One region of the Lactobacillus paragasseri genome, then DNA from elsewhere that is predicted to be linked to it. Evidence: a T-box and tRNA genes for the amino acid it is inferred to sense, from the RefSeq annotation. Region 1 holds a T-box; the other regions hold tRNA genes.
What was found. The T-box of region 1 lies ahead of leuS (leucine--tRNA ligase). A T-box ahead of a tRNA ligase gene usually reads a tRNA of that ligase, here a tRNA-Leu.

Region 1 (4,961 bases):
TCTGCCCCATGTAAGAGTGCGCCAATAATATTATCAGTAGCTAAAATTGGAGCACCGAAGTACATGATAGCAGCACAAATTACGCCAAAAATTGCCATCAAAATTAAGCCACGTCTAAACAGCTTACGTCCAATGTCATATTCATTTAGAGCATTATATTTCGCTACTTGCTTAGCAACTGCACCCGGAATACCAGCCGTAGAAATAATGATAAATAAGCTATAAATATTATAACTTTTCGCTGTTAGGGCATTAGCAATATTTCCATGGCTTCCCATCCAGGCATACCAAGGAATAATATACAATGCACCTAAAATTCGTGACACAATAGAGCCAAAGGTCATCCATGCGGAGCCTTTGACCATTGTCTCTTTAGTATTTTTAGTATTATTTTCCATAAAAATAAATTTTCCCTATATCCAGTTAAGCGTCTGAATTATATATTACTCATTAATGTAAACAGTATTTACAAATATTAATTATTTAGGAAAAACTTAAATTACTTAGCAACAATGTTAACGATCTTGTTTGGAATAACAATCACTTTCTTAACATCTTTTCCATCTAAGAATTTTTGAACATGGTCAAGAGAGAGAGCTTCTTTTTCTAAGGCATCTTTATCAGAATCTTTAGCAGCCTTAAATTTACCACGAAGTTTACCGTTAACTTGAACCATAATTTCAACAGTTGATTCAACTAATTTAGCTGGATCATAGGTTGGCCATTTAGCATAAGTAATTGATTCATCATGACCCAAGACTTGCCAGATTTCTTCCATCATGTGTGGCGCCACTGGAGCAAGTAACTTAACAAAACCTTCAGCATATTCACGTGGAATAGTTTTAGCCTTTTGAGCAGCATTTATAAATACCATCATTTGACTAATTGCTGTGTTGAAGTGTAAGGCATCAAAATCTTCCGTAACTTTCTTAACGGTTTCAGCATAAACCTTATCAAGTTCACCGTCATTTTTGTCAACAATTCTTTCTTGCGGAATTGCCTTTAAGTCGAGGTCGTTAACAAATAAACGCCATACACGATCTAGGAACTTCTTAGTTGAAGCTGGACCATTGTCATCCCAATCGATGGAAGCATCAAGTGGACCCATGAACATTTCGTACATTCTAAGTGAGTCTGCACCATATTCATCGATCACATCGTCCGGGTTAACTACGTTACCCTTAGACTTAGACATCTTTTCGTGATTCTTCAAGATCAAGCCTTGGTTATACAAACGTTGGAATGGTTCCTTGGTTGGTACAACACCTAAGTCGTAAAGTACCTTGTGCCAGAATCTAGCATAAAGCAGGTGGCGAACTGCGTGTTCTGCACCACCAATATAAAGGTCAACTGGAAGCCATTGTTTTAAGAGATCGTAATCAGCTAATTCTTTGTCATTGTGTGGATCAACATAACGCAAGTAGTACCAAGAAGAACCTGCCCAGTTAGGCATCGTATTAGTTTCACGCTTACCTTTTCGACCATTTTCATCAACAACATTGACCCAATCAGTTAAGTTAGCAAGTGGACTTTCTGGAGTACCAGATGGCTTAATGTCAGTTTCATGTGGTAAACGAAGTGGTAATTCATCTTCAGGAACTAATGAAGTAGTACCATCTTCCCAGTGAATAACAGGAATTGGTTCACCCCAGTAACGTTGACGAGAAAAGTCCCAGTCACGAAGTTTATAGTTGACCTTCTTTTGACCAGCATTGTGATCTTCAAGCCATTCAATCATTCTCTTCTTAGCTTCTTCATTATCTAGGCCGTCTAAGAAGTCTGAATTAATATGCTTACCATTGCCAGTAAAGGCCTCTTTTTCTAAATCTCCGCCTTCAATAACTCGGTTAATTGGTAAACCAAATTTAGTAGCAAAAGCATAATCACGATCATCATGAGCCGGCACTGCCATTACTGCCCCAGTACCGTAACTTGCTAAGACATAATCAGAAATCCAAACTGGAACTTCCTTACCATTGACAGGATTAATTGCATAAGCACCTGTAAATACACCAGTCTTATCCTTATTTAGATCAGTTCTTTCAAGATCAGACTTAGATTCAATTTTCTTAATGTAGGAATCAACTGCTGCTTTTTGTTCAGGGGTAGTGATTTCTTGGACTAATTTACTTTCTGGAGCAAGTACTGTGTAGCTAACACCAAACAAAGTATCTGGACGAGTAGTAAAGACATCAAAAGTCTTATCACTATCTTTAACCTTAAAAGTAACTTGTGCACCTTCTGAACGACCAATCCAGTTGCGTTGCATTTCTTTAACTGGTTCTGGCCAATCTAAATCGTCTAAATCTTCAAGTAAACGATCTGCATAAGCAGTCATCTTAAGCATCCATTGACGCATATTACGGCGGTAAACTGGGTAGCCACCACGTTCAGTCTTACCATCAACGATTTCTTCATTGGCAACAACTGTCCCTAAATCTGGTGACCAGTTAACAGGAACTTCAGCTTCATAAGCTAAACCTTTCTTGTACATCTGTTCAAAAACCCATTGAGTCCACTTATAGTAGTTAGGATCAGAGGTTGTTACTTCGCGATCCCAATCATATGAAAAGCCAAGCTTATTAAGCTGCTTTTTGAAGTTAGCAATATTTTCTTTAGTAACTTTTTCTGGATCTTCACCAGTCTTTAAAGCATATTGCTCTGTTGGCAGACCAAATGCATCCCATCCCATCGGATGAAGCACATTATAGCCTTGTGCTCGCTTCATTCTAGAGATAATATCAGTTGCGGTATAGCCCTCTGGGTGTCCTACATGAAGCCCCTTACCAGATGGAAATGGAAACATATCTAAAGCATAATAGTTTTTCTTCTTAGGATCATTTCCTGTCTTAAAAGTATCATGCTCTGCCCAATATTTTTGCCACTTTTTTTCTACAGTTTTGTGATTGTACACCTAAATCTCTCCTTAAAATTAAAAAACGCCCTATGATAAAAATCATAGGACGAACTTCATTTTCGCGTTACCACCTAAGTTCCACACAGATTATGTGCGACACTCATGCCCCTTAACGCGGAAAGCAAACGATAGACTTCTCATAAGGGTAAGTTCACAGCATAACTGTTAAGCTTTGCACCTAACCAGCTCATCTCTAAAAACAATTATGACTTGCTACTACTCCCTAGTCTTTATTTTTTTATGGATAATGATTATAATTTACCACATCTACTAGAAATTACAAGGGGAGAAATTTTTTTGAAAAAGAAAGATAACAATATAGTCGTTCATGACACACTGGTTCCAGGATTTATTTTTTTAATTCTCTATGTAGTCTGGGCCCTTTTGGTCATATATAAAAATCCATTTATTCATTCTTTTGACCAAACAATTATTCATCTTATTTCTAATAACAATCCAGTCAACATTGCAATTGCAACTAAGTTAACTGTGATCGGGAATACTAGTACTTTAACGATTGCAACTATCGTTTTATTCATCGGTTTACTTATCGCTAAAAAATTTAGTTATGCTTTCTTTTCAGCGGGATTAATGATATGCGCCAATGGCTACAATTGGATTACTAAACATGCGGTTGAACGCCATCGTCCTTTAGTTCATCATTTAGTTTTTGCAGATGGTTATAGCTTTCCATCAGGCCACTCTGTCGGCAGCGCAACTTTCTTCGGAATTCTAATTATTTTAACTATCTTATTAGTTAAAAATAAATTTTGGCGCACCACGCTAATTATTATTTGGATTATTTTTCCACTGTTTATCGGTTATACTCGAATCTTCTGTCATGTTCATTATCCTTCCGATGTAGTCGGTGGATGGTTAGAAGGTACTACTTTTGTTTTACTAGGTTTTTCAGTTCTGTACCATTCTTACTTAAAAAAGCATAATTAAAAAAAGCGCTAACTGAGATCTAATCTAGATCAATCTCAGTTAGCGCTTTTTATTTTGCAATTTTCTTTTGCTTATAAAGTTGATTAAGAATTAAAGATAAAACAATAACAATTAAAGAAACTACATATACAGACTTTAACCCGCTTAATAATACTTGTCTTAAACCTGGTATTAAATTAGCAGCCAAATGCTTAGCCTTATCAGCTGAAACTATATCATTCATCATCTTTTGCGTTAAATTTGGATGATGCGATAATTGTTTAGCTACGACCACATTAAAAGTAATACCATAGATCGATACCATCATAGTCTGTCCTAAATATTTCATTAGTGTATTAAAACTAGTAGCAACACCAATCTTATCGCGTCCAACAAGTACTTGAGAGCGAACTTGTGAAGCTGTAGTAATGGCCCCAAAAGCTGTTCCGTTAAAGGCCGCAATTAAGCAAAATACCCAAAACGATGTGTAAATCGGAACTAAAATTAATGCTAAATCAGCGATTATCAAGATAAGCAACATATAATCATATGTTTTCTTTATCCCCCATCGACCTAACATACCACCAATTAAAAATGAACCCACGATCCACATTAAAGAACTTGGTGTTACTGCAAAGCCAGCAACAGACGCACTTGTGGCATTTATTCCTTGCATCCATGTCGGAATATAAAATTCAAAACCAATAACCACACCAGAAATAAGTAACGTAATCAAGTTAATCATTGTAAATTCTTTACTGCTTAACATATCCAGTGGCATAATTGGATCTTTTGCTCTTTTTTCAGCTTTGAAAAAGATAATCGCCGAAACAATAATAATAACTACTAAACCTAATAAGACAATATTTAAGCCATTTTCTAACTCTTGTAAAAATACCATTAAAGCCAATAAAAAGATAACCAAGCAAGTTGTTCCCTTTAAATCCAAAGTAGAATTACTGCTAGTTTTCCTTTCCTTTAAGAAGAAAACGACCAAAAGAAAAGCTACGATTCCTAACGGCACATTAATATAAAAAATCCAGTGCCATGAAAGATGCTGTACAATAAATCCACCTAATAAAGGAGCAATAACAGAAGCTACTCCCCAAAAGCCGGA
Region 2 (4,961 bases), 870 kb from region 1:
GAACCTTGGCCATCTTCTCACTTATCCTGGGAAACCTGGAAGAAAATTGGTGCAGCTAAATATGTGATTACTACTCATCAACCTTTTAAAGCACGTTCTGCTCAAGTTAATATTCAGTTCTGGCATGGCGTACCTTTAAAACGTATGGGCTTTATGGCTCACAATACACACTATCGTGATAATAAGCGTAACCAAAAGCTATGGCATAAAAATGCAGACCTGGTAGCTTCAAGCTCTGATCTCTACGAAAGTTTAATGAGTGCCTGTATGGCAATTGAAGGTAAAAAATATCAAAAGCTTGGTTTCCCTAGAATTGATTACATTAATCATCCAGCAATCTCTAAGGAAAAATTATTAGTAGATTTATTTAAAACTAGGGATGATCAAGCTCAAATAGGAATCTACATGCCAACTTTTCGTTATGAGCTTGAAGATCCATTGGTTATGGAAAAAATAAAGCAAGGAAATTATTTTGCTTTTCAAGATTTTGATCCTTATAAATTAAATGATGCATTAAAAGCAAAGCATCAGTATTTAATCGTGAAGCTTCATCCTTATGAAATGCGGATGTTTGAAGACTTTAACAGTCAATTTTCAAACATCGCCTTCTTAAATAATGATTATTTATTTAAAAATGATCTCGACTTATACGAGCTGCTTGGAAATACTGATTTCTTAATTACTGATTTTTCATCAATTTATTTTGATTATTTGTACTTAGATAAGCCAATTATTTTTATTACCAATTATTTAAAACAGTACGAAAAAGTACGTGGTTTATTATTGAGTCCATACGAGGATGTTACACCCGGTCCGTGTGTTAATTCACAAGAGGAATTTTTACAAGTTTTGAGGCATCCTGATGATCATCAATACAAAAATCAACGTTTTTATTGGCGTGAGTTAATTGATGAAGTTGATAATCTTGATTCTTGCGAGCCTATCTTCAATTACATGACAAAGAAATTTTAGAGGAAAAAGTAGTGAAGCGAACTTTTCTTAATATTTTATATAATGCGGTCTATCAAATCTTTCTAGTTTTAGTGCCGCTAATTACAGTTCCATATTTATCTCGTGTTTTAGGACCTAAGACTTATGGTATTTATGGTAGTGTAAATAATACTGTGCAATTTCTAATGGTATTTTGCACCTTGTCAGTTTCCTATATTGGAATTCGAACTGTTTCTCGAACCAGAACTTATGGTACGCCTCAGGAATTGACAGAAGCTTTCTGGGGATTATGGTATTTCCAAGCAATTGCTGGTTTGGTGACTATTTTAATTACTTTACTGATTACCAATATTTTTCATATTCAATACTGGAACTACTTAATCTTAATGATTCCATATTTGATTTCTGCCCAGGTCGATATTTCTTGGTTCTTTCAAGGTTTAGCTGATTTTGGTCGGGTAGTGTTAAAAAATACTGCTGTTAAGTTAGCTAGTGTGGTTTTGATTTTATTATTAATTAAGTCACCAGCTGATCTTTGGAAGTATTTTTTAATTATGTCAGTTTCGACAATGCTTGGATCTTTTGTCTTTTGGCTTGACATTCATCGCTATGTAGGAAAACCAGTCAATCGTTTTTACAAATATAAGACAACGATTGTTTCAATCATTACCTTAATGATTCCGCAGATAGCAACGCAGATTTATACCTCGCTTGATAAGCCAATCCTAGGTTTTTTTAGCAATTCAACACAAGTTGCCTTTTATGATAATTCGCAGCGAATTTCTAATATGATCTTAGGAGTAATTACTAGTATTTCTTTAGTCATCATGCCGAAGATGGCTAGCGAAGAAAAAGAAATGCAGAAAATTGTCTTAAAAAAGTCGCTTGAAGCAACGACGATGCTTGGAACCTTATTCGCAGTCATTATTATGGCTAATACTAAGCAATTTGTGCCATTCTTCTTTGGTAAGAAATTTATTCCAATGACGCCTTTGATGTTCTTTTTTGCCTTAACGATCATCATGATTCCGATGGGGGGAGTATTTGCTAATCAGTTTGCGCTGGCTAACAGAAGAGATAAGGAATACGCCATTCCAGTTGTGATTGGGGCGCTTATCGAAGTTGTCTTAGCAGCGCTACTTGATCGACCATATGGAGCTAGTGGAGCAACAGTCGCAATTCTAATTACGGAATTTGTAGTTCTAATTTTGCGGCTTTGGATTGTGAGAGATGATTATAGTTTTAAAAATGCATTTAGCGACGTGCCAAAGTATTTCTTAATTGGAATAATTACGTTAATTGCAGGGATGCTTATGCCTAACCTAATTAGTTCAAGTTTTTTGAACATGGCAGTTAAATCAATTTTGATGTTAATTATTTATGCTGGAATTATGTTTATGATGAAGTTAGACTTTAATCAAGATATCATGGACTTTATAACTCGCTTTCTTAGAAAGGTAAAAAGATGATTCCTAAAAAAATTCATTACGTCTGGGTAGGACATAACCCCAAGTCGCCATTAATTAAAGAGTGTCTTACGACTTGGAAAAAGAAGTTGCCTGACTATGAAATTATTGAGTGGAATGAAAGTAATTTTGATATGCATGAGAATCGCTATCTTGAAGAAGCTTATCGGGCTAAAAAATGGGCCTTTGTGTCTGACTATATTCGCGCTCGTGCTATTTATGAACAGGGCGGAATCTATTTAGATACAGATGTTAGAATTCTTAAAAAGCTAGATCCACTTTTAAAGAATCAGGCGTTTATTGGTTTTGAAAATAATGACTACTTGTCAGCTGCTATTTTTGGTGCAGAGGCCTATCATCCATTCATAAAAGATATTCTTGATTATTATCAAGACAAAGAGTTTACTTTTGACAAAAATAATCAAATGGCGGGCGTGAATAGTTTGTCAGTAACTGATATTTTGAAAGAAAAGTATGGGCTAAAAACAGGTAACTGCGAGCAGCTTTTAAAAGATGGCGTTCATGTTTATCCAGATGGCTTTTTGTGTAATCCAAGTAAAGATTCATACTCTATTCACTTATTTACTGGTACTTGGATTGATGGGCAGCAGTCAGTAAAGCAAAAAATTGTGACCGGTCTAAAGAGAAGAATATCCTCTCCAAGACAGGCTAGTTTATATCAAAAATTAATTCGAAAATAATGAATCAAACAGAATTACAAAAATTAGTAGAAGAAATTTCATTAAAATATTTTTACCTTCCTTTCAGGCATGAAGTTAAGATTAATAATCGCATGACGACAACTGGAGGAAGATATTTTCTAAATGACCATCATATTGATATTAATGGTCATTTTTTAGATGAAAAATATCGCTCAGACTTAGTGGGAATAATTAAGCATGAGTTGACGCATTATCATTTACACTTAGCGGGACTAGGCTATCAGCACCGCAATCGTGATTTTAAGAACTTATTAGCTCGTGTTGGTGGTAGTCGTTATACACCTGACATTGGGTTAAGACGCAGGCAAGTTAAAAACTATCTTTATGAATGTGAAGACTGCCATTTTCAATATCCTCGTGTTCGTAAAGTAAATACAAGAAAATATCGCTGCGGCAGATGTGGTGGTAGACTAAAATTAGTTAGAAGAAATAAGTAAAAAAACAAATTTCCATTTGCTAAAAGAAAAATTATTTGGTATATTAGTTAAGTACCGCGGGCGTGGCGGAATGGCAGACGCGCAAGACTAAGGATCTTGTGATCGCTTTTAGATCGTGGAAGTTCGAGTCTTCTCGCCCGCACCACTAAGAAAAGGAAGTTGCAAATGCGGCTTCCTTTTTTGTTAAAGATATACTTGATAAAAGTAGGAAAGACTATGATTAATAAGAAGACTTTTAGAATTGCTATTAGTGCTATTTTTGTTGCAATTATTTTAGTTCAGACTTTTGTTCCTTACATCGGCTACATTAGAATTCTGCCGGGATTGCCTTCAATTACAACTATTCCTTTGACCGTGGCTTTAGCTGGTTGCTTAATGGGACCTGGGTTCGGTACGTCGATTGGCTTATTTTGGGGCTTATTAAGTTTATTTATTGCTTATACGCAACCTGGCGATATTGTCAGCATGTTGTTGTTTCGAAATATCTTTATTGCGTTAGTTCCGCGGGCAGCAGCTGGCTTTATTGCTGGAATGATTGGTCAAGCTGCAAAAGATGAATCAAAACTTCAGAAGACCGTTGTTTATACAATTGCAGGCTTATGTACGTCACTTGCTAATACTTTACTGGTGATTAGTATTACTAGTTTATGGTTTATGAATAATCCAGCTGCCTTGCTTCAAAGCCTAGGCCAAACTCAAAATTCAGCTCCTTTAATTGCAATTTTATTAAGTGTTTTAGGTGTTAATGGTGTTGTAGAAGCAATCTTTACTGCTATCCTTACGCCAGCAATTGCGATGCCTTTGAAGCAAGTAATGAAAAGGAAGATGAGTTAAAATGCCGCGTAGACGCCGCCAAAAAAATATTCAATATGTAATTGCAAGAGCCTTTGCTATTTGCTTTACTTTGGTAGTAATTTTATCAGGCTTTTTGTACTGGCGTCACGAGGTCGCGGTTAATGAACAATTAAGGCAAGCGCAGTTAGAAAAGGAACGCGCTCTTCAAAGTAAAGAAAGGTTTATTAAAGTAGTAGCTCCAATTGCTCAAAGAGCAGATAAGCCTTATGGTTTATTTCCAAGTGTTACCATTGCGCAAGCATGCTTAGAAAGTAATTTTGGTCAAAGTGAGCTTTCAAAAAAATATTATAATTTGTTCGGTGTCAAGGGAACCGATCCTAATACTAGCCGAGAGCTGACGACTTCGGAATTTGTTAATGATCACTGGGAAACTGTAACTGGTCGTTTTCAAGTTTATAATTCTTATGAAGAATCTATTCAGGCACATACGCGGTTATTTGTGAATGGAACTAGCTGGAATAAAGATCAATATCAGCATGTTTTAGCTGCAAAAGATTATGCAAGTCAAGCGCAAGCTTTAGAGACGGATG
Region 3 (4,961 bases), 930 kb from region 1:
TGTCTATATCTTTTTGGCGCTCTGTATGTTTTCAGTGTTTTTATTTATTGTGCCTTCGGGAAGCAGGATAGATCCTGGATTAAAAAATTCACAAAAGCTGCTCAAAGATTATATGAAATCAAATCATATCAATGGAGTGATGCTTGTTAGTGGAAAAGATGGCAAGCCAATTGTCATTCAAAATAATGAAACGTCTAGCAAAAATGACATAGTGAATGCGAATCAGCTATTTCCAACTGCTTCTCTTCAAAAGATTATGACAGGAACTGCGATTTATAATTTGCAACAAAAAGGTCAGCTAAATTGGAATACGCCTTTATCTAAATATTATCCACAAGTTTCAGGTAGCAGCGATATAACAATTCATGAACTAATGAATCATACAAGTGGATTGATTAATAATGCTCGTCCGTCTGAGCCGCTTAAAAATCAAGAAGAGCAGATTGCTTATATGCTCAAATACATGCAGAATGATCATTTACACACTTGGGATTATCAAGATGTGGATTATGAATTGTTAGCAGCGATTATTAGTAAAGAAAGTGGCATAAGCTATAACGACTATATTCAAAAAAATTTTGCTAAGCAGTTAAAATTACGTCAAATTAAGGATTATTCTGAAGTTAAGCAAAATGAGGTTCCTCAACCAATGAGCAGCAATGTCGATTGGCATAAGGTAGTTGTGACTACATCATCTGATTTTGGAGCTGGAAACTTGTTTATATCACCTAATGATTATTGGAAGTTTGTGTATAACAAAGTGTTGAAAGATCCTAAGATGATTAACGAGTATGCTCAGCAAGCTAGACGTCAGGCAGTAGCTTACTATGGTGGAGTTTACTTTAAAGGGGATGTTATTCGTGCAGAAGGTAGTATCCCTGGTTATAATTCTTGCTTTGTAGCTAACTACAAAACTAAGGAAATGATTATGTTGTTTTCTAATAATATTAATTACTTAACATTGAAGAAGGCTTCTGATTATCTGCTTCATCATTATATGGGTGAAGGATTTGGATTGTAGAAATGAAGTTTGAAAAGGAAAAAGTATGAAAAAGTTTGAATATCAAAATAAAAATAAGAATTTTAAAGCTTCTGCAACTATTTATAATTTTTCAGAAGTGATGGCAATTTTGAAAAAGAGTATCAAGAATTTTAAATTGTCTTGGCCAATTAAGATTAAAATTGAAAAATAAACTATTAGGAGAAAGAATGCCAGAACTAAATTTCGAATTGCAAGACACGCAATGGCCGAAAACCTATATCGATCATGATCGGCAAATAGTTCGTGCAATTGTGGTTGATGATGAACAGAATTTTTATTTTGTAAAAGTACAAAGAGACGATGATTTCGGTAAAGGTACTTTTATTGAAACATCTGGTGGCGGAGTTGAAGCAGGTGAAGATCTAACTACAGCGCTTAAAAGAGAACTAAAAGAAGAACTGGGCGCAAATGTTGACATTCTTTGTAAAATCGGCGTGGTAAGTGACTACTATAACTTAATTCATCGGCACAACATTAATAATTATTTTCTATGTAAAATAAATTCTTTTGGTAAAAAGCACTTAACACAAGCAGAAATTGAAGATTTTCATTTATCAACTCTAAAACTAACTTATGATGAAGCAGTTGATGCGTATGAAAAGCAAACTAATGCCAAATTAGGACAATTAATTACTAATCGAGAATTACCAATTCTCAAACAAGCGGAAAAACTAATAAGCAATTATAAATAAAAATGGGATATGAACGCTGTTAAGCTCATATTCCATTTTTATTTGGTCTTAATATGTCAACATGATTGATATCCTCAATTTCAACTGCGTAACCTGAAATAATTATCTGACTATTATGATAACCATTAACAAAACCAGTAATATCTTTTCTAAATTCGTTATTATAGTTACGATTTTTAAGTTGCAGTCGAATTTTATAATGGTTGCTAAAAGCTTTCAATAATGTTCTACTTATTTCTTGCAAGTCCATTTCTGTTTCTTTTTTATAAGTAGTATTAGCTTTCTGATTATCTTTATTTATTTGAACAGTATGATCGCTTAAGAAAAAACCACCCCATTTTTGCATCCCGCGGTCGTGATAGTTTTTGAAGAAATTTTGGATCTCTTTATCAAAATTTGCATTATTCATAGGCGTTACCACCATTATGACCGCCAACTAAATTACTGCGTTCAATAGCAGTTGCGCCTTTAAGGAGGCTAGAAGCTTTGACTAGCGAAGTAAAACCATGTTCTTTTCGTATTTGGTCAACAATGTGGTCTAATTTATATCTTTTAATTTGCAGATCAAAGTCTTCAAGCATATTTAATTGTTGAGTACCATCAGGTGATAAGTCAGTATAGCTAACACTAATGGTTCGAACACTTTCTCTATGCCAGTTTTCACGAAATAGGGCGATCAGTTCTTTTACTAAGTCATGGTTTACATTAGTTGGGGTAATTTTACGTTGAACGCCAAAACCACCGCGCTTAGTAGTTTCCGCCAATTGAAATAAAGAAAAGCCAATATATAGACTAACTTTGCCAGCTCGTAAATTATGGGCGCGGATACGAGCGGCAACTTGTTCACCAATTTCTCTAATAACCAGTTCTATTTCACGTTGATTGAAATAATCCCGCGTTAAAGTTTGAGAGTTACCATAGCTTTTACTTTTGGGGTGGTATTTTTGTCTGATAATACTACGATCGACGCCCCAACTTTCTGCCAATAACTGCTCGCCAATAATCCCAAATTCTTTTTTTAGAAGATAGGGTTTGGAGTGAGCTAAGTCATACATATTGTTAATTCCGATTTTTCTTAAACGATTAGCAGTGCGAGTATTAATTCCCCAAACGTCTTCTAATTTTTCTATTTTCCAGATAGTATCGGGAACATCAAGATAATGCCAAAAAGCAAGCATTGATTTCTTGTGTTTAGCAGAATTATCCATTGCTAGTTTGGCCAAAAGAGGATTTTCACCGATCCCGCAAGTAGTGTAAAGGCCTAAAGTATCATGGATATCTTTTTGAATTCTACGGGCAACATAATAGGGATCATTACCAAAGAGCCTCCAGGAATCAGTCATGTCGATTATCCCTTCATCGATAGAATACATGTGGATATCTTCGTTAGCTGCATATTTTCTAAAAATATCTAGGACTTGGATACTGCGCTTAATATAAAGATTCATATGTGGTTCAACTAGCTTTAAATCGGGAGCTTTCCATTTAGGTGGCAACTGGCGAACACGCATGACATTATGCAAACCATATTTTTTCTTAGCTAAAGGAGAAGCCGCCATAATTAAGCCAGATCCCCAGCAACTGTCTGGCTGCCTAGATACAACGGCTAAACAAGCTTCCATCGGATTAAGACCTAAACGAAGCGCCTCACAAGAGGCAAAAAAACTTTTATTGTCAATCATAAAAATTAAGCGATGCGGTTCGTAGCGATAGTCATACATAATAATTACCTTCCAGCTGAACACTTGTTCTTGTTGATTAATATTATACGAACAATAGTTCGCAAATGCAACTTAGATTATTTTTAAATTATTTGACTTTTCAATTTTGCCAACTTTTTGGTATGATAGATATGTTCTAGAGGTTGCCTCAATGGCGGAATTGGCAGACGCGCAGCGTTCAGGTCGCTGTTCACGTAAGTGAGTGCAGGTTCGACTCCTGTTTGAGGCACATGAAAAAAGAGATATGCATTTTGCGTATCTCTTTTATTTTTGTTTCAATTTAACAGTTTTACTTTCAAACTTAAAAGGCCTCATAAAAGTAAGTTGATAAGCAGTTAGTTGTAAACCCTCTCCTTTTTGATAATTAGGATTGTACAGAGGATCACCAATAATAGGGGCGTTAAGTGCTGCTAAATGAACTCTAATTTGGTGTGTGCGTCCCGTTTCTAGAGTAAGTTTTACCAGTGCCTTATTTTCACATTCTTTAACTATTTCATAATGAGTAATAGCCTTTTGACCATCGGGTCGTACCATTCTTTTTCTTTGATCATTAGGATCATGTCCAATGGGCAAAGAAATTGTTCCACTTTGTTTTAACTGATTTGATTTAGAAACCCATGCTAAGTATTCTCGGTGCAAGGTTTTATTAGTTAATTGCCGGTTTAAGATGGGAACAACAGCAGGATTTTTAGCCACTAATAATAAGCCATTTGTAAGCATATCAAGGCGGTGAACAATAAAGGGACTGTAGCCTAGATAAGTAGCACAATCATTTAATGCAGTGTCTTTTTCATTTAAATTCGGGTGTGTTTTTTGCCCAGCGGGTTTATCAATTATTAGAATATCTGAATCTTCATATACAACTTCAGGTAAACTTCCACTAGCGGTATAAGTTTGTTGTTCACTTTCGACATGATCTAGATAAATATCAATCTTGTCACCAGCTTTTACTAAGAAATTAAGTGGTAAGTAATGTCCATTAATTAAAATCTGATTTTCAGTACGTAAAAAATGACGCCATTTTCTTGGAATTAATAATTTGCGCATTAATTCGTCAACGCTTATTGGTCCTAAATTTGCAGGATATGTAAGAAAATAATGGTATGAGGTCATCTTTTCCACCTTATCTAATTTTTAACTTTTAAAATACTATTTTTCAAATAAAGATATGCTAAAATCGTCATATTAGGTTTATTGACGAAAAGGGAGTTTTAATTTTATGCATTCCCAAAATCATGAGTTTTGGCATCGCGTACATTTAGCGATTAAAAACTTCAACCACCGCTTTCAAATTTGGCGTTGGTTAATTTTAATATTGCTGTCGTGTTGTTTGTTCGTTTGTACTTATTATACCGTTAAGGTAAAAACTTCAAACATCTCTAACATGAAGGCAGCTCTTTCTACTACAACTACTATTTATGACAATAAAAATCAAAAGGCGGGGTCACTTTATTCGCAAAAAGGTTCTTTTGTAGAATTAAGTCAGATTTCACCTTATATTCAGGA

Region 2: it encodes a tRNA-Leu, which carries the amino acid that the T-box ahead of leuS (leucine--tRNA ligase) is inferred to sense. The anticodon was not compared.
Region 3: it encodes a tRNA-Leu, which carries the amino acid that the T-box ahead of leuS (leucine--tRNA ligase) is inferred to sense. The anticodon was not compared.

What each region holds. Positions count from the first base shown of each region.
Region 1 covers NZ_AP018549.1:483,297-488,257, reverse strand. Annotated here, with positions in the region: gene LpgJCM5343_RS02295 (putative polysaccharide biosynthesis protein) at 1-398, opposite strand, end outside; gene leuS (leucine--tRNA ligase) at 500-2,914, opposite strand; T-box leader at 2,957-3,157, opposite strand; gene LpgJCM5343_RS02285 (phosphatase PAP2 family protein) at 3,158-3,865, shown strand; gene LpgJCM5343_RS02280 (MDR family MFS transporter) at 3,915-4,961, opposite strand, start outside.
Region 2 covers NZ_AP018549.1:1,549,020-1,553,980, reverse strand. Annotated here, with positions in the region: gene LpgJCM5343_RS07540 (CDP-glycerol--glycerophosphate glycerophosphotransferase) at 1-972, shown strand, start outside; gene LpgJCM5343_RS07535 (oligosaccharide flippase family protein) at 984-2,420, shown strand; gene LpgJCM5343_RS07530 (glycosyltransferase family 32 protein) at 2,417-3,118, shown strand; gene LpgJCM5343_RS07525 (SprT family protein) at 3,118-3,576, shown strand; tRNA gene LpgJCM5343_RS07520 (tRNA-Leu) at 3,633-3,721, shown strand; gene LpgJCM5343_RS07515 (ECF transporter S component) at 3,793-4,410, shown strand; gene LpgJCM5343_RS07510 (glycoside hydrolase family 73 protein) at 4,412-4,961, shown strand, end outside.
Region 3 covers NZ_AP018549.1:1,492,081-1,497,041, reverse strand. Annotated here, with positions in the region: gene LpgJCM5343_RS07315 (serine hydrolase domain-containing protein) at 1-1,021, shown strand, start outside; gene LpgJCM5343_RS09500 (hypothetical protein) at 1,047-1,193, shown strand; gene LpgJCM5343_RS07310 (NUDIX domain-containing protein) at 1,210-1,734, shown strand; gene LpgJCM5343_RS07305 (hypothetical protein) at 1,760-2,143, opposite strand; gene LpgJCM5343_RS07300 (Y-family DNA polymerase) at 2,136-3,455, opposite strand; tRNA gene LpgJCM5343_RS07295 (tRNA-Leu) at 3,601-3,684, shown strand; gene LpgJCM5343_RS07290 (RluA family pseudouridine synthase) at 3,720-4,568, opposite strand; gene LpgJCM5343_RS07285 (PBP1A family penicillin-binding protein) at 4,675-4,961, shown strand, end outside.